2 regions of the Bacillus sp. 01N45 genome follow, and region 2 is predicted to be linked to the other one. Evidence: riboswitches for the same ligand, from Rfam matches in the RefSeq annotation. Region 2 holds a riboswitch; the other holds the start of a gene.
The links. Region 2 has a riboswitch for lysine ahead of AC1DMU_RS18185 (amino acid permease). Riboswitches for the same ligand answer to the same signal wherever they lie in the genome.

Region 1: another riboswitch for lysine. It lies ahead of AC1DMU_RS14765 (aspartate kinase); the one in region 2 lies ahead of AC1DMU_RS18185 (amino acid permease).

Annotation. Positions count from the first base shown of each region.
Region 1 covers NZ_JBFTQW010000005.1:368,579-374,144, reverse strand. The annotation lists gene asnA (aspartate--ammonia ligase) at 1-665, shown strand, start outside; gene AC1DMU_RS14775 (helix-turn-helix domain-containing protein) at 804-1,208, shown strand; gene AC1DMU_RS14770 (VOC family protein) at 1,443-1,895, opposite strand; gene AC1DMU_RS14765 (aspartate kinase) at 2,242-3,471, opposite strand; lysine riboswitch at 3,672-3,858, opposite strand; gene AC1DMU_RS14760 (DoxX-like family protein) at 4,050-4,958, shown strand; gene AC1DMU_RS14755 (DUF4166 domain-containing protein) at 4,962-5,566, shown strand, end outside.
Region 2 covers NZ_JBFTQW010000007.1:192,773-207,068, forward strand. The annotation lists gene AC1DMU_RS18140 (YheC/YheD family endospore coat-associated protein) at 1-84, shown strand, start outside; gene AC1DMU_RS18145 (hypothetical protein) at 101-346, opposite strand; gene sasP (small acid-soluble spore protein, SasP family) at 785-988, shown strand; gene AC1DMU_RS18155 (amino acid ABC transporter ATP-binding protein) at 1,040-1,774, opposite strand; gene AC1DMU_RS18160 (amino acid ABC transporter permease) at 1,803-2,501, opposite strand; gene AC1DMU_RS18165 (amino acid ABC transporter substrate-binding protein) at 2,488-3,285, opposite strand; gene AC1DMU_RS18170 (ABC transporter ATP-binding protein) at 3,557-5,557, opposite strand; gene AC1DMU_RS18175 (ABC transporter ATP-binding protein) at 5,554-7,320, opposite strand; gene gapN (NADP-dependent glyceraldehyde-3-phosphate dehydrogenase) at 7,906-9,345, shown strand; lysine riboswitch at 9,524-9,711, shown strand; gene AC1DMU_RS18185 (amino acid permease) at 9,858-11,282, shown strand; gene AC1DMU_RS18190 (ABC transporter permease) at 11,343-12,542, shown strand; gene AC1DMU_RS18195 (catalase) at 12,734-14,296, shown strand, end outside.

The DNA of each region.
Region 1 (5,566 bases), on a different contig from region 2:
TTGATGCAACACATTCCATTTACGTTGACCAATGGGATTGGGAAAAAATCGTTCAAAAAGAATGGCGTACTGTAGATTACTTGCAAGAAACAGTACAAACAATTTATGGAATATTCAAAGATTTAGAAGACCACTTATTTGAAAAGTATCCGTTCCTTGGAAAGTATTTACCAGAAGAAATTGTTTTCATCACTTCCCAAGAACTAGAAGATAAATATCCAGAATTAACACCGAAAGATCGTGAACATGCAATTGCGAAAGAACACGGTGCAGTCTTCATTATCGGAATTGGTGATGCACTTCGTTCAGGTGAAAAGCATGATGGACGCGCAGCTGATTATGATGATTGGAAATTAAACGGTGACATTTTATTCTGGCACCCAGTATTACAATCTTCATTCGAATTATCATCAATGGGAATTCGTGTTGATAGTAAATCACTTGATGAGCAGTTAACGAAAACAGGTGAAGACTTCAAACGTGAGTACGATTTCCATAAAGGTATTTTAGAAGACGTACTACCGTTAACAATTGGCGGTGGTATTGGACAATCAAGAATGTGCATGTACTTCTTACGTAAAGCACATATTGGTGAAGTTCAATCTTCTGTATGGCCTGACGATTTACGTGAAGCTTGCAAGAAAGAAAACATTCATCTGTTTTAATAGAAGGGAGAGAGAATAACTCAAAGAGTTATTCTCTCTTTTTTATTGTGTAAACGAATGGTTTACAGTGAGTTTTACTAATGGTTTCTTTCTTTTTTGGATCCTTTTATGTAATAATTTGTTAAAGGAGGGGACGTTATGAGCTTAGGACAACAACTTAAAAGATTACGAGAGTCAAAAGGGTTTTCACAGGAAGATGTTGCTAAGAAAATTGGTGTAACGCGGCAAGCGGTATATAAGTGGGAAAATGATAAAAGTTGCCCTGATATTGAAAATTTGATCTTATTGAGTGAAATGTATAATGTTACGCTCGATGAGCTAATAAAAGGGAACCAAAATTTAAAAGAGAAAATACATATTGATGAAGATTTTGAGAAAGAGAATGAATTTGGTTTCTACATTGGATGTGGTTTGCTAATTGTGAGTGCTTTCCTTGATTATGAAGGAATGCAAGAGATTTTATTAGGAATTGCACTATTCATGATGGTTTTTTACTCTGACGTGAAGAAAGTTATTTTGAATGAGTTCAGATCATTTTTTTAAAGAAAAGATATATATGATAAGAAGTGAGAAGAGTCCGTTATATTTCCTAGGAAAGAGTATAACAAGTAATTGAATTGTTTTATAATGATTTCGGGATGTTGATAGTATGTTAAAAAGCTCAAACAAGTATAACCCCGTTCTAAAGCTAGGACGGGGTTCAAAATCTAAGTTTTATTAAGCGTAAAGTTCTTTCAAGTATTTTTACTTCGGCAAAGACTTCATATAAAACATTACTTATTTGTTACCGAGTTCTTCCGCCAAACCGATTAAAATACCTTCGGTTCCACGAATGTAGCAGAGTCGATATGAGTCCTCGTACTGAACTACTTCGCCAACGAGCTGAGCACCATGCTTTGTAAGTCTCGATACCATTTCGTCAATGTCTTCAACGGTGAACATGACGCGCAAATAACCGAGGGCATTTACAGGAGCTGTCCGGTGATCTGCTATAGTAGGTGGGGTGAGAAATCGCGAAAGTTCAATTCGGCTATGGCCATCTGGCGTAACCATCATAGCAATCTCTACGCGCTGAGAACCGAGTCCTGTTACGCGACCAGCCCATTCACCTTCGACAGTAGCTCGCCCTTCGAGTTTTAGTCCAATCTCCTCGAAGAAAGAGATTGCGTTATCAAGGGATTCTACAACGATGCTGACATTGTCCATTCTTAGTAATCTGTTGTTTGCCATAGTCTTTATCTCCTTATATGTATAATTTTATTAGTTAATTCTCCTCATAATTATACTAAAATCTCTTCTAAACAAAAAACACCTTGTCACAGTGTAGGAAAATGTGACAAGGTGTTTTCGGGTATAGTATAAAACATTTTGTTAACGAACAACACTTTTTAAACCCTCTACTATTGAAATATGCGCGAACTTTATTTCGAGAATGCTATCATTTTAAGAATTCAATAATGTAGTTTCTATTCGATAATATAACTTCGACTTGCCCGCAAAATATTCCGACCCTATTGCTATTAATATAGGAAGGAAATAGATTTATATAATTTATTTTAAGTTTTACTGGTGGAAATTAACTCATCTGCACTAAAGGCTCAATTTTCGCCATAAATGATTGATGAAGCGCCTCGACACCTATTACTAAATGAAGGCGGTCAATAACGACAGACACTTTAATTTCTGATGTACTTACCATTTTAATATGAATATCTTCTTCTTTTAAAGTAGTGAACATATTTGCAGCAACACCAGGATTAGAGACCATACCAGATCCTACAATTGATACTTTTGCTAAATGATTTTCATATTCTACAGATTCATAGTGAAGTGTTTCTTGATTTTGTTCTAATACCTCTAATGTTTCTTTTAAATCATTAGAATGGATTGAGAAGGAGAGGTGAACAGTTCCTTCATTTGTAATACTTTGGATGATGATATCTACATTAATATGTGCCGCTGCTAATGTAGAGAAAACTGTTGAAAGTGCACCTTGTTCCAATCCTTTCATTGTGACGCGTGTAATATTATCTTCAAATGCAATACCTTTAACGATTGATTGTTGTTCCATGTTACATTCTCTTTTTACAATTGTTCCGTTTTCTTGTTCCATACTTGAGCGAACTTCTAACATGACATTATGATTTTTAGCAAACTCAACAGCACGCGGGTGTAATACACCAGCACCGAGGTTTGCTAGTTCTAGCATTTCGTCATAAGAAATTTCATCTATTTTATAAGCATCTTTTACAACTCGTGGGTCCGTCGTATATACACCGGTCACATCCGTGTAAATATCACATTTTTTTGCTTTCAGTGCAGCAGCTAATGCAACAGCAGTTGTATCAGAACCACCACGTCCAAGCGTTGTAATTTCATGTTCTTTACTGGCTCCTTGGAAGCCAGCTACAATAACAATCGTACCTTCAGTAAGATAAGATTGAATTCGATCTGTATGAATGTCAGTAATCCGTGCACTACTATGTACAGATTCTGTCGTAATACCAGCTTGCCATCCTGTTAATGAAATCGCGTTATAACCTTTTGCTTGTAGTGCCATCGTTAATAATGAAATAGTAACTTGCTCTCCTGTTGATAGAAGCATATCCATTTCGCGTTTACTCGGATTTTCTGAAATCGCGTCAGCAAGTGCTACGAGTTCATCTGTGCTTTTTCCCATTGCTGAAACGACAGAGACGATGCTATGTCCTCGTTCATATTCTTCAATAATTAAATTTGCTACATGTTGAATGCGCTCAACGCTTCCAACAGAAGTGCCACCAAATTTTTGTACAATCGTTTCCATTACGAATTCCTTCTTTCATCCATTTTTAAGAATAGATTAGGACATATATAGATCCCAATATTCCTGTAGTTACCAGAGAAAAAACAAAAAACACCATCTCAAATAAGTGAGGATGGTGCTGTTACAGGAAAAGGGAAACAGAAAACGGAGCTAATAAAAAAACCGCCAAAAAAGGAATACCATAAAAATGATATCTCTTTTTTGTAGATAGCTCTTCATACATACACGTCTGTACATATGACAGTTCTGTTTCTATTCGAAAACAGCCCCAATCGATAAATGCAGAGAAATGTATCGATTTCGGCAATACTTCCTTTCATCTAATTTCATAGACATCTCTGTGTCTCCATTAGAATACTCATAAGTATCGCAACCTCTATCTCACGTTTTAGGCGAGAGTGTTTGATTTATGAAGTTGTTGGTAACATTTGTTTTATAATAATTTAAATTTTTCGGGGAATCAAGTGTTTTATATATATTTTAAAAATTATTTCTATTTCTGAGAAAGTTTGTGAAAAATGTAGCAAAATAAATTCATTGCATGTACATTAAAATTATAGTGCATTGGAGGTGGAAGAATGAAGGGGAAAAAGCCTATTTATGTTTCGGCAGAAATGAACACAACAATGGAGAAATTATGGGAATACACGCAAGAACCACATATACATACAGAATGGGATGCTCGCTTTACTGAAATTTCATATTTAGAGAAAAAAGAAGGAGAACCACAGAAGTTTTTATATAAAACAAAGATCGGATTTGGACTTGAAATAGCTGGGGAAGGAGAATCGATAGGTGAAATAAGAAAAGAAACGGGAGAACGTATTTCTTCTTTAAAATTTTGGACGGATAATAGATTATCTCTTATTCAAACAGGGCGTGGTTATTGGAAGTATACCCCTCGTAAAGAACACATTCATTTTGAGACGCAATATGATTATGATACGAGGTTTGGTCGTATAGGGAACGTAATAGATTTTTATATGTTTCGGCCGTTATTAGGCTGGGCGACTGTTTGGAGCTTTGATGCTTTAAAATTATGGTTAGAAAAGGGATTGCACCCTAGGTTACTAATTAGAAGAACAATGACATATTGGCTCGTATGTTTTTTATTTGCTTTTGTATGGATATATCAAGGAATAGTGCCGAAACTAATGTTTACCCATTCAGAAGAAGTAAAGATGTTATCTGTGATAATTGGTTCAACGGAACATAGTATTTTTGTACTTAAAATAATTGGATTACTAGAAATTATTTTTGGTGTCCTATGGCTGTTGCCATTTCCAAAACGAAAAGTATTTATCGTACATATTTTTATGTTAATAGCCTTAACGATAGCGGCAGGGCTTACGAATATTGCAAGCTTTACAGAGCCGTTTAATCCAATTACATTAAACGTTCTACTCATGGGATTATCAATTGTCGGTTATATAAATAGCGCGAATTTGCCAAGTGCAAAAAAATGCAAGAGGAAGAGAAAGGGATAATGTATGGTTAATATGTATGAAAGACTATTAGGGGATTCTTATAAAAAGCTTCATCCAAAATTACAGAAACGCTATGAAATTACAGAAGAAAATAGTTTTACTGGAGAAGGAAAGATGGATGAGATTTATGGTGGTTCTTTTTTCGTAAAATTCATATTAAAAATTGCATCAAAGTTCCGTATGTTTTTCTCTGAGCGGGGGAAGGAAGTGCCATTTACAATACATAATACCGCTGAGCGGGATGAATATGGACATGAACTTGTGCGGTGGAATCGTACTTTTTATTTTCACAATAAGAAAAGATATTTTAACGCCGTTATGCAGTTGGATGAAGAGAATAATGAAATTGTAGATTGTTTTGGTGAACCACACATACTTGTTTCTACATTGAATTTTCATATTGATGAGGTGGGGGCAATGCATATTTCCTCAAAGAAACAATGGTTTTACATGTTTGGCAGAAAAGTCCCGTTACCTAGATTCTTATACGGAGAGGCCAACATTGTAGAAAGTTATGATGAAACACGACAATGCTTTCGAATTCATGTACAAGTACGCAATCCGTTAATCGGTTCATTATTTTCATATAAGGGAACATTTGTGGAGAG
Region 2 (14,296 bases):
GGAACTCCAACAAACACCGAACATATCCCATCCCCTATGATTCACTCACAAATACAAAAACAAAAACTTCCACCTCATTCATAAGGTGGAAGTTTTCTATTTACACAAATTTCACTACAACCTCTGTTTCCACGTTACATACTCCGCAATAAAAAATATGATTGCAGTATTCATTTGAATTATTATGTGTTAATCCATCTACTGCACTCAATAATTCTTGGTCCATATACGCACTATAATCGTCAATGTAATCTACAGTTTTTCCATAATCTTGGAGTATACCTTGGCAATTTTGACAAGAATATGTTTGTGATTCTAATGCGTTGCAAAGCGGGCAAATTCCCATCACGATTCCTCCATACGTTATCATTTACAAGCAGATTGAAGAGAGCATCTAGCCGTGCATAGGAGCGTCCTGTCCCCCCTACTTAAAATAGAACTATAAAGTTGCTACCGATTTAATTTTAGTAAGTCATAAATAAGAAGTTAATGATTTGCCCCACAATAGCGGGATACAAAAAGAAAAACATATTTCATATCGCTCTTAGTTTAGCCTTCTTTCTAAAAAATACAACGATTACTCTTATTTCATAATTTACGAAATCACTAAGATTTTTTTACAAAATTTACAAATTATTATTTCGTATATCTTTCTAGGTAACATCCATACTATGAGTACAAACTTAATTACCGATGGATTAGCGCCAAACGGGGCGATAATCTGGTTCAACTCCAGCTAGTCCAACCAAAAAAATTTTTATAACTCTAAGGAGGATATATTCCTATGGCAAACCAAAATTCTTCAAATCAATTAGTAGTACCAGGAGCAACAGCTGCAATCGACCAAATGAAGTACGAAATCGCTCAAGAATTTGGTGTACAATTAGGAGCAGATTCTACGGCTCGTGCTAACGGTTCTGTTGGTGGAGAAATTACAAAACGTCTAGTTGCAATGGCTGAGCAAAGCCTTGGCGGATTCCAAAAATAAATATATATGGCAAAAAGGTCTCAAGGCATATGCCTTGAGACCTTCCTTCATTTACTGCAACATTTGTAAAAACTTCTTCGTGCGTTCTTCTTTTGGATTTGTAAATACATCTTCTGGTGTACCTTGTTCGACAACGACACCGCCATCCATGAAAATAACGCGGTTCGCAATTTGATGCGCAAAACGCATTTCGTGCGTTACAATGACCATCGTCATGCCTTCTTTAGCAAGTTCTTTCATTACTTTCAGAACTTCTTGAACGAGTTCAGGATCAAGTGCTGACGTCGGCTCATCAAATAGTAACACTTCCGGCTCCATCGCAAGCGCGCGAGCAATTCCAACGCGCTGTTGTTGTCCGCCTGATAATTGGAACGGATATAAGTCTACTTTATCCGCAAGACCAACTTTTTCAAGGAAATAGTTTGCTTTTTTCTTCGCTTCTTCTTTCCCCATCTTTTTCACTGTAACGAGCCCTTCCATTACATTTTGAAGTGCTGTTAAATGCGGAAATAGATTATGGTGCTGGAATACCATACCTGTTTGCGTACGAAGATTGACAATATCTTTCTTCGATACTTTTTGAGAGAAGTCGAGCTCTTTATTACCGATGCGAATATTACCAGCGTTCGGCGTTTCTAACACGTTGAGACAACGCAGGAATGTCGTTTTACCAGATCCAGATGGGCCGATAATAACAACAACTTCCCCCTTCTCAACTGATAAATCTATATGTTTTAGTACGGTATTATCTCCGAAACTTTTTTGTAAATGTTGAATTGAAATCATAAAAACAAAAACTCCTTTTATGAAAGGGTTATTTTAGAGTGTAACGTTCTGAACGTTTTTCTAATATTTGTTGCACAATAGATAATAAGAAGCAAATTGCCCAATAAATTAGACCTGCTTCGAAATAAACAATTAAAAACTCATAGTTCATTGCCGCAATTTCCTGCGCTTTTCGGAACATTTCTGTTACTAAAATTAACGATGCTAATGAAGTATCCTTCACTAAACTAATAAATGTATTCGAAAGCGGCGGAATAGATACTCGCGTTGCCTGCGGTAAAATAACACGTTTTAATGCTTGCGGGTATGTCATCCCAATTGTGTAAGCTGCTTCCCACTGTCCTTTCGGGATTGAAAGGATAGAAGCACGAATAATTTCAGATGCATACGCACCAACATTTAACGAAAATCCAATAACTGCTGCTGTATATGGCTCAACTTCAATATTAAGAGTTGGAAGACCATAGAAAATAATAAATAACTGTACAAGAAGTGGCGTTCCGCGAATGATAGATACATAGATACGAGCAATCCATTGTAAAATACGACTACCTGAAATACGTGCAAGCGCTGTTAACGTCGCAAGTATAATCCCGATAATAAATGTAATAAGCGTTAATGGAATTGTCGTAAACACAGCTTCCTTCAGCATAGGCATGAAGGAAGACTGCATAATATCTATCCAAGTAGACAATCGATCTGAAACCAACGCACTACTTAGATACATTTTCACCGAACCATTTTTTCGCTATTTTATCGTACGTACCATCTTTTTTCATATCTTCTAACGCTTTATTTACTTCTTGTACTAGCTTGTCACTACCTTTACGGAATAAGAATCCACTTTGTGACGCTTCTTTTTCTGTATCTACAATTTTAATTTTTGCATCTTTTTTCGTTTCTAAATAATTTAACACTGATAATTTATCATTAATTGTGAAATCAACACGGCCAGTGTTTAATAATTCTGCAGCTTGGCTAAAGCCTTCTACATTCGTGATTTCCGCACCATTTTTCTTAGCAATATCTGCATAGTTACTTGTTAAAGATTGTGCTGCTTTTAATCCTTTTACATCAGCAAATGTAGCAGGTTTATCTTTATCCTTCGCAATAACTAATACCGCTGAAGATGAAACATATGGGCTAGAGAAGTCATATTTCTTTTGACGATCTTCACGAATACCAACTTCATTCGCAACCATGTCGAAACGTTTTGCATCTAAACCAGCAAGTAAGCTATCCCATTGTGTTTCTTTAAATACAGGTTTTACTCCTAAACGTTTTGCAACTTCCTCTGCTAATTCAACGTCAAATCCAGTTAATTTATTACTTGAATCGTGGAATGTGAACGGTGGATATGTACCTTCTGTTCCAATTACAAGTTCACCACTTTGTTTTATCTTTTGTAACGCATCTTGATTAGCTGTATCTTTTTTCTCTTCTTTACCGCAGCCCGCTACAATCCCGATTGCTAATGTAGTTACTGCAAGTACTGAAAATAATTTTTTCATAATGGTAATCCTCCAAGTATTCTGATAGGAATTTAAAAACTATATTGATTGTATGCAATCTTGAACAATTTTTCAATGAAAATGTTCTTATTTAGTTTATCCTTTTTCTTCATAATCAAACAAAAGGGGAAAATAACGCTACATACAAAAAATAAGTAACATTTTTTAATATAGCATTTATAAAGAAAAAGGTAAAACAATACTTCTTATTTAACAGCCCTGATTCACTAAAAAAGAACTTGTGAAAATCACAAGTTCTCCTCCATACATATTAAGCGCTCTGGTTTCCTTCCATTTGCGTTTTGTACATATCGTAATAACGCCCACGCTTTTTCATTAGTTCATCATGAGAGCCTTTTTCTAAAATCGTTCCTCTATCAAGCACAATAATTTGATCTGCGCTTTTAATTGTTGAAAGACGGTGAGCGATAATAAATGTCGTTCTTCCTTTTTTCACAACTTCTAACGCTTGTTGGATCATCGCCTCTGTTTCTGTATCAATACTAGACGTTGCTTCATCTAAAATTAAAATGGCTGGATCAAAAGCGAGTGCTCTAGCAAACGAAATAAGCTGACGTTCTCCGGTTGAAAGTGTGCTTCCTTTCTCCGTAATTTCTTCATCTATATTGTTCGCAAACCGTTCAGCACCAACATCACGCAATGCTTTTACGATGCGATCTTCTGAAATTTTTTCATTCTCTAAGCTTACATTAGAAGCGACCGTCCCGCTAAATAAAAACGGATCTTGCAGTACGATTCCCATATGTTCACGCGTTGCTTGTTTCGGCATCTCTTTTACATCGTGACCATCAATCGTAAGCTTCCCTTTTTCAAACTCGTAAAACTGGAAGAGTACATTCATAATGGAACTTTTTCCTGATCCAGTATGACCGACAAGTGCCACTGTCTCTCCTTGTTTCGCTTCAAAAGAAATATTTTTTAGCACTTCATCTTTTCCATTATAAGAAAACGACACATTATCAAACTTTACATTTCCTTGTAAGCGAGGCATACGTTCCTCTTCTACTGCTTCCCCTTTTTCCTCTAACAATTCAAAAACACGTTCTGATGCAACACGCGATTGTTCTAAGTTAGCAAGCTGATTTACCATATTTGTAATTGGCGAGAACAATCGTGTTAAATAATCAACGAACGCATACAGTATCCCTAGAGAAATGACGCCTGAAGCACTTAATGAAGCACCACCGAAGTACCAAATCACACCTGTGAAAGCGATATTTCTTAATACAGACACTAAATTATGAGAAGTTGCTGCATTTAAATTCAAAATTTTATTTTGATATTTAAAATAATCGCCATTTAATTCTTCAAACTCTTTCTTCGTTTCACGCTCTTGACGAAACGCTTGAATAATCGGCATCCCTTGAATAGATTCATTCACTGTTCCGTTAATATCAGATAAACGTGAGCGCATTTTATGATTGTATACAGACGCATACTTTCTATAAAGAATTGCCCAAACAATTAAAATCGGGATAATAAGTAAACATAACGTCGCCAATTTTACATCGAGTAAAAATAGCGCAGCGAATATCCCAATAATATAAATGATACTAGAAACGAATGTCGCCAGTACCGTTACGTATAAATCACGAATGGCTTCCGTATCATTCGTTACACGCGATACAATTTTCCCTGCTGGTAAATGATCGAAATAACGAATCGGCAACGTTTGAATATGAGAAAAGACATCTTCCCTCATAATTTGAATAATTTTGTTCGCTGCCTTCTGTAGGAAAAATTGCTTTCCGTATGCAAATAATGAGACAACTACTAATAAAGCGAAATAACCACCACCAAGTAATAATAGGGGGTTTATTTCTGGTTTATAAAACGCAAACACTTCTTCTTTCGTTAATGATTTCGCTTTATACACTTGCACTGCCTTACCATTTTGGACGGTAATCATATCATCTTTTACAGTACGTGACCCTTCCAGATTTACTTTATTCGGTACAAAATAATATTGAAAACCAACTTGCATCACACGTACTTCTTTTCCTTTTTTCTCCCCTTCTCCAAAGCGATCACTTCGCTTATAGAAGGTGCCATTATACGAAACAGCCTCTTCACTCTTTTCTGTTTCATACCACGGTTTCTCTATTCCAACGATATGATCGTCAATCATCGTTTTCGCGACGAAAGGACCAGCAAGCTCTGCGATGACGAAAATAAACAACATTAGCATCGCTGCAAAAATCGTCCCTTTCACTTTCATCGCATATTGAAACAATCGTTTTGAAACACTCATATTTTCACCCCACTATCCGCACTTTCACTTTCACTTTCACCTTGTTGTCTTTCAAACTGCTCCGCATACCAGCCTCCGCTTTGAATAAGCTGTTCATGCGTACCCTCTTCCATTACTTCACCTTCATCCATAACGAGAATCCAATCCGCATGTTGTACGGCAGATAAACGATGCGTCGTAATAATTGTCGTCTTTCCGCTTCTTTCTGTTCTTATATTTTCAATGATTGCTGCTTCCGTACGAGCATCAACAGCTGATAAAGAATCGTCCAAAATTAATATTTCCGGATTTTGAATAACAGCTCGCGCAATCGAGATCCTTTGTTTTTGCCCTCCCGATAAAGAAACACCTTTCTCTCCAACGAGCGTTTCTAACCCTTCTGGTAAAAACTCTAAATCCTTTGTAAACGCCGCAATTTCAATCGCTTTCTCGAGTTCTTCTTCAGTCGCTTCTCGGTTTCCGAATAAAATATTTTCCCTCGCTGTTTTTGAGAACAAAATATGTTCCTGAGGTACATACCCAATCCATCCGAGTACATTTTCATTCGTTATGTTATCTAACGTCACATCAGAGACTGCAATATCCCCATCTCCAAGTGGGTATTGACGAAGAAGCTGGCGTACGAGCGTCGTTTTTCCGCTTCCTGTTTTTCCAACAACCCCAAGCGTTTCCCCTTGTTTTAATGTAAATGAAACCTTTTTTAAATTTGTTTCAGTTGATGAAGGATATGAAAAGGTAACGTCATCGAACTGAATATAATCCGGCTCTTGTACAAGCTTTGGATTTTTCGGATCCTTGACATCTGGTTCATACGCTAACGTTTCATTCACACGGTCTAGCGAAGCATTTCCTCTTTGCATAACATTAATTAATTCGCCAATTGCAAACATCGGCCAAATCATCATCCCTAAATACACGTTAAATGAAACAAGTTCACCAAGTGTCACCTTTGATTGAAATACAAGATATGCGCCGTACACTAAACCGATTAAATAACTAAGGCCAACAAGCATTTTCACCGTCGGCTGGAATAATGCATCAATTCTTGCTACTTTCATATTTTTTTCGTAGACGTCATCTCCTAAATGATGAAACCTTCCCACATCTGCATTTTCCTGTACGTATGCACGAATAACGCGCACACCAGCGATCGATTCAAGTACTTTATCATTCATATCTCCGAACGCATCTTGCGCAACTGTAAATCTCTCATGCAATTTCTTTCCATATATGTTCATCGCATACGCCATAATCGGAAGCGGTATAAGTGCCGCAAATGTAAGCTCCCAACTAATTGTAAATCCCATCATAAAGACAATCGTAAGCATATATAAACTCGAATCCACGAGCGTTAATATACCGAAACCAGCTGTCATAGCAATTGCTTTTAAATCATTTGTCGCTCTCGCCATTAAATCACCAGTACGATTTTTATGATAAAACGTCGGTGTCATCTTAAGTAAATGCCCCATAAATTTAGAGCGCATCGTCTTCTCCAGTACGAATGCTCCCCCAAACAATTGATGTTGCCAAACGAAAGTAAGACCATATCCAATTACCGTAACCCCTATTAAAATAAGAATAAATTGCATAATCGCTGCATTCGTTAACGTTCCTGTTTTTATATTATCAATCGTAACCCCTAACACTTTCGGGGGAATGACTTCAACTATATTTACAATTAAAAGAGCTCCAATGGCGATACTATATCTCTTCCAATGCTCTTTAAAAAACCATTTTAACTTTAGTAATACTGATAACAATGTAACCTCTCCCTTCTCGTTCTCGTTTCACTCCCATTTCTTTACCCACTATCCAGATCCATCACATTTACATTTCGTAATCCATACAATCTCATCACATTTTTCCACCTTCCAAAATTTTATATAGTAATGTGGAAAACAAAAAAAAGCATACCGCCGCTTGACGATATGCACAAAAATGCATAAAAGCGTACGTTACGATATACGCAACGTACGCTTTTTATAAGACAAAGATGCCTTATATATCCGCACGGGTTGCGTAATGATATGAATGTTTTCTGCCATTTAACAGAGCTAAGCCCATCACATTTACGATTACAATCATTACGCACACCCCCTTCATTTATTTTCCATTTATAATCTTACAACTTTATTGAGTATTCTGTCAATTGTTTTTTTACACAATGAATAAAAATATACGCTACATCATTTTGAAATAAGGGAATCTTCTGTAAGAAAGGGCATACAAAATAAAAAAAGAATAAGAAATCGTTTTCACAAACATTTCATTTGAAAAATGTTATCAAACACCCTACAATCACCTTATACTCACTCTTACAAGTTGCTATTTTAGGAGGACTAATCATGACAACTAGCAATACGTACAAATTTTATTTAGACGGAGAATGGAGAGAAAGCTCTTCAGGAGAAACAATCGAAATTCCATCTCCATACTTACACGAAGTAATTGGACAAGTACAAGCAATTACTCGCGGAGAAGTAGATGAAGCAATTACATCTGCAAAAGAAGCTCAAAAATCATGGGCGGAAGCTTCTCTACAAGATCGCGCAAAATATTTATATAAATGGGCTGATGAGCTCGTAAATATGCAAGATGAAATTGCCGATATCATTATGAAAGAAGTCGGTAAAGGATATAAAGATGCGAAGAAAGAAGTTGTTCGTACAGCTGATTTCATTCGTTACACAATTGAAGAAGCTCTTCATATGCACGGAGAAAGCATGCTGGGCGATAGCTTCCCTGGCGGAACGAAATCTAAACTTGCGATCATCCAACGCGCACCACTTGGTGTTGTATTAGCAATCGCACCATTTAACTACCCAGTAAACTTATCTGCTGCAAAACTTGCACCAGCATTAATTATGGGTAACGCTGTTATTTTCAAACCAGCAACTCAAGGTGCAATTAGTGGTATTAAAATGGTTGAAGCACTACATAAAGCTGGCCTTCCAAAAGGTCTTGTAAACGTAGCTACAGGACGTGGTTCTGTAATTGGTGACTACTTAGTAGAACACGAAGGCATCAATATGGTATCGTTCACAGGTGGTACAAATACAGGTAAACATTTAGCGAAAAAAGCTGCAATGATTCCACTTGTATTAGAACTTGGTGGTAAAGACCCTGGTATCGTTCGTGAAGATGCTGACTTACAAGATGCTGCAAACCATATCGTAAGCGGTGCATTCTCTTACTCTGGTCAACGTTGTACAGCTATTAAACGTGTACTTGTACACGAAAACGTAGCAGATGAGCTTGTTAGCTTATTAAAAGCGCAAGTAGCTGAACTATCAGTTGGATCTCCAGAACAAGATAGCACAATCGTTCCATTAATCGACGACAAGTCTGCTGACTTCGTTCAAGGTTTAGTTGACGACGCTGTAGAAAAAGGTGCAACAATTATTATCGGTAACAAACGTGAGCGTAACTTAATTTACCCAACATTAATCGACCACGTAACAGAAGAAATGAAAGTTGCTTGGGAAGAGCCATTCGGCCCAATCCTTCCAATCATCCGTGTTTCTTCAGATGAGCAAGCAATTGAAATTGCTAACAAATCAGAGTTCGGCTTACAAGCAAGTGTCTTCACAAAAGACATTAACAAAGCATTTGCAATTGCTAACAAAATCGAAACTGGTTCTGTTCAAATTAACGGACGTACAGAGCGCGGCCCTGACCACTTCCCATTCATCGGTGTAAAAGGTTCAGGTATGGGCGCACAAGGTATTCGTAAGAGCCTTGAGTCTATGACACGTGAAAAAGTAACTGTATTAAACTTCGTTTAATCTTATATGTAGAAGCTGATCTAGTTTTAGATCAGCTTCTTTTTATATCAAATAATTATTCATTCCTAATCACAAACTCTTCTCTATAATCTGATTATTACTATATCCATTGACGTATAAAAATTCATTTGTTACTCTTAAAGACGTTAATTTAATATTTAAATCCTCATTCGTATCTCGGTGAGGTAGAGGTTGCAGTCATTAAAAGTATCATTTCAGGAGATGTAGTGGCATTGATGAAGGAATGAGAAAGGAATGATTGCCGAAGTAAGCCCGTGTCCACCATGCACGCTTGCTGGGTCTGCATTTAATAAGTGCAGAACTGTCACAAACGAAACGTTTCGTTTGTGGAGAGCTATCGAGAGGTATGTCGTGGGTTTCTTATAAGATAGAAAGCATGTAGCGGCAAATTACGTGCTTTTTTTGTTTTGTTTGGGACTTCTCTTCTCTACTAAGAAGACATACATATCTCCTCGCTTGACTTGGTTATACTAACTTTGGAGGTATTTTCTATGCAACAAAAAAAATGGGGCTTTTGGGTACTAACAGCTTTCGTTGTCGGTAACATGGTTGGCGCTGGTATTTTCATGGTGCCAAGTACGTTGGCACAAACAGCAAGCCCTCTCGGTGTCACTTTAGCTTGGTTAACAACAGGGTTTGGTGTTTTAATGCTAGCTCTTGTTTTCGGTAATTTAGCAATTCGTCGTCCTGATTTAACGACAGGACCACAAAGTCATGCATATGCTTTATTCTCAACACCAAAAAAGAAAAAAATGGCTGGTTTCAGTATGGTATGGGGATATTGGGTTGCAAACTGGGCAAGTAACGTTGCCATCATTACATCTTTCGCGGGATATTTATCACTCTTCTTCCCAATTATGAAAGATACACGACTACTATTTTCAATCGGTTCTTTTAACATAGAAGTCGGAAAACTAATTACATTTACGATTTGTTCCATCTTACTTTGGGGAACTCATATTATATTAACAAACGGTGTAAGCGGAGCTGGAAAACTAAACTTCTTAGCAACAACAACGAAAGTAACAGGATTCCTTTTATTCATCGTCGTTACGTTATTTGCATTCGAGGCTTCTAAGTTTGGACAATGGTACACACCGATGATCGATAAATCAGGTGTATCACACGGCCTTCTTTCACAAGTAAATTTAGCCGCTCTTACAACACTTTGGGCATTTATCGGAATTGAATCAGCAGTACTTTTATCAAACCGTGCTACCTCTCCTAAAACAGTAAAACGCGCAACAGTTGCGGGATTACTTATTACAGTTGCGATTTACTTAGGAATTACAATTTTAACAATGGGTGTCCTTCACGTTGATAAATTACAAGCTTCTGAACGTCCATTAGCAGACGCATTAAACGCTGCAATGGGGCATGGCGGCGGGAAACTGATGGCATTACTTGCTCTTACTTCCCTATTCGGTTCTATCTTGGGCTGGATTTTATTAAGCTCAGAAGTACCATATCAAGCTGCAAAAGAAGGTTTCTTCCCTTCCTTCTTTACGAAAACAAATAAAAAAGGAAGTCCAATTTACTCATTACGATTAACAAACATTATGTCGCAAGTGTTCTTATTCTCAACACTATCCGGAACAATTGCGGAAGCTTATACATTCGTTATTACCGTATCAACACTAGCCTACCTCATTCCATATCTCGTTTCACCAATCTTCCAGTTAAAACTAGTCGCAACTGGTGAAACATATAAAAATGAAATGCGGGCAAGAATTACAGATGGCATAGTAGCAGTAATCGCACTTTGCTACGCACTATGGGTTATTAAAACCGGCGCATCCGATATAAAAACGTTCCTTCTCGGAATTGGTTTATTCGTAATCGGATTTGCTTTCTATCCATTAATGAATCGTGATGAGAAAAAAAATAACGAAAAGAAAAACGGGCAAGTTGCATAACGCAATTTGCTCGTTTTTTCTTTTGTAAAACATATATAATAGAACAAAGAGGTGAAAAACATGTCAATCGAATCACTATGGAGCAGTCGCTTCCAACAACATATTCAAAATATCATTACATACTTTGCACGTATGATTAACGGTTTACTATATAGCTTTATCTTTATTTCATGCGTTGGCGCATATTACTATGCTCAGTTTCTAAAAGCATCTCCTTCTAAAGGAATATCTTTACTACTTATCACGATTGTACTTACATTCATTATAACGAGATGCCCGATCCGTACATTTATTCAAAAACCTGATGCTGTCTATTTGCTTGCATTAGAAGAGAAACTAACGTCTTATTTTAAAAAATCTCTTCTATATAATTACATCATTCAGCTTTTCCCATTATTATTTACGTTCCTTATTCTCGTTCCACTTGCACTGCAATCATTACAATTAACTGTACCTTTCTTATGTACAATCTTTATCGTTTTAATGATTACGAAAGCTTGGAATATATATACACATTGGATGTGGCGTGATAGTCATGAAAAAAACATATGGTTCATTATTCGTATTACTTGTAACGCCCTAATCATTTACATGCTATTTTACTCGGCACATGTTCTCATATTAGGCGGATTGCTCTTACTACTTGCTTTCCTACTTCTATACACGAAAAAACAGCCTACAAAACGAATACCGTGGGATTACATAATCGAGCAAGAAGAAAAAATGAACGTTCGTTTTTATCAATTTGCTAGCATTTTCACCGATGTTCCACAACTAAATAAGCAAGTAAATAAAAGAAAATGGCTTACAAATTGGATTGAACCTTTATTACATAAAAAACAAGCAACTTTCTTCTATTTACATACACTGGCATTTTTACGTGGGAATGATTATTTCGGTATATATATTCGTTTAGGGTTGATCGGTGCCTTCGCCTTATATTTTATACCAAACATATACGTAAAAGGCGCTATCGCTTACATCGTCCTATATATGATTTCTATGCAGCTCCGTTCCCTGTGGAAATATTTTTCGGGAAATATTATTGTAGCATTATATCCAATTGATACTGAGAAACGAATGAATCAATTTCTTCACTTAATCTTTATATTGCTAAGCATTCAACTCATTGTATTTTCAATTGTTATACTCATTGCTACAAGTCAATTTTTACATAGCCTTATCATTATGATTGTCGGGTTACTCTGGATCAAATGTATTATTGTACCAAAAACGAAGCAACGCGTTTCCTCGTTTTAACGAAAGGGATTATCATAAAAGCCAAGGAGAAAATAAATTCTCTCCTTGGCTTTTTTATTTTTCCTCCTCAAACAAGAATCATCGGCACAATCGATATTTTATAATTTTACATATAAAAACGATAATACATGTTTACGTCCTAATAAAAAGGGTATGTATTAAATTAACAGGGCAAAGGAGGTGCCTATATTGTGAATAAGAAAATGGAGCAATTGGAACATCACATTACAGATAATCAATGCAAACATGCTTTAACAACAAACCAAGGAGTAAAAATAGCCGAGGATGAATTTTCTTTAAAGATGGGCTTAAGAGGCCCAACCTTAATGGAGGATTTCCACTTTCGCGAGAAAATGACCCACTTTGATCATGAACGAATTCCTGAAAGGATTGTTCATGCGCGCGGAGTTGGCGCACATGGTTATTTTCAGCTTTATGAATCTTTAGAGGCATATACAAAAGCAGATTTTCTTACTAACCCTTCAAAAAAAACACCTGTATTTGTACGGTTCTCGACCGTTCAAGGCTCTAAAGGATCCAATGACACAGTAAGAGATGTGCGCGGATTTGCCACAAAATTTTATACAGATGAAGGTAACTATGATTTAGTAGGTAATAATATGCCAGTATTCTTTATCCAAGATGCTATTAAATTTCCTGATTTTGTACATGCAGTTAAACCAGAGCCACATAATGATATTCCTCAGGGAGCTAGTGCTCATGATACATTTTGGGATTTTGTTGCGCATAATCCCGAGTCTACTCATATGGTTATGTGGCAGATGAGTGATCGCGCAATTCCGCGTAGTTTACGAATGATGGAAGGTTTTGGAGTTCATACATTTCGACTTATTAATAAAGAAGGAAAAGCCCACTTCGTAAAGTTTCACTGGAAACCTACCCTAGGGGTTCATTCATTAGTATGGGATGAGGCTCAAAGGATTGCTGGGAAAAATCCTGATTTCCATCGTCAAGATTTATACGAAGCAATTGAAAAAGGCGATTATCCGGAATGGGAGCTTGGATTACAGTTAATTCCGGAAGAAGATGAGCATGCATTTGATTTTGATATTTTAGATCCAACGAAACTATGGCCTGAAGAAGAAGTTCCTGTAAAACTAGTTGGTAAAATGACACTGAACAAAAATGTTGATAACTTCTTTGCCGAAACGGAACAGGTAGCTTTTCACCCTGGCCATGTCGTACCAGGTATTGATTTTTCAAATGATCCTCTTCTGCAAGGAAGATTGTTCTCCTATACAGATACACAATTATCTCGTTTAGGAGGTCCTAATTTCCACCAAATTCCTATTAACCAGCCTGTATGTCCTTTTCATAATAATCAACGTGATGGTATGCATCAAATGCAGATTCATCGCGGTCAAACAAGCTATCATCCTAATGGCTTAAATAACAATCAACCAGCAACCGTCCAAGCCGAACAGGGCGGATATGAACATTATCAAGAAAAGGTTGATGGACATAAAATTAGGGGGCGCAGTAAAAGCTTCCTTAACTTTTATTCTCAGGCTAAACTTTTCTACAATAGTATGAATGCTATTGAAAAGCAGCACATAAAAGACGCATTTTGCTTTGAAGTTGGGAAGTGCAAATCAGACATGGTGAAGGCAAATGTAATTGCTCTTTTAAACCACGTCGATCGTCAATTAGCAAAGGAAGTCGCTAACATGATTGGAGCTCCCTTGCCTAAGGAAAATCAAGAAATAAATTCGGATGCAAAATCACCTGCACTC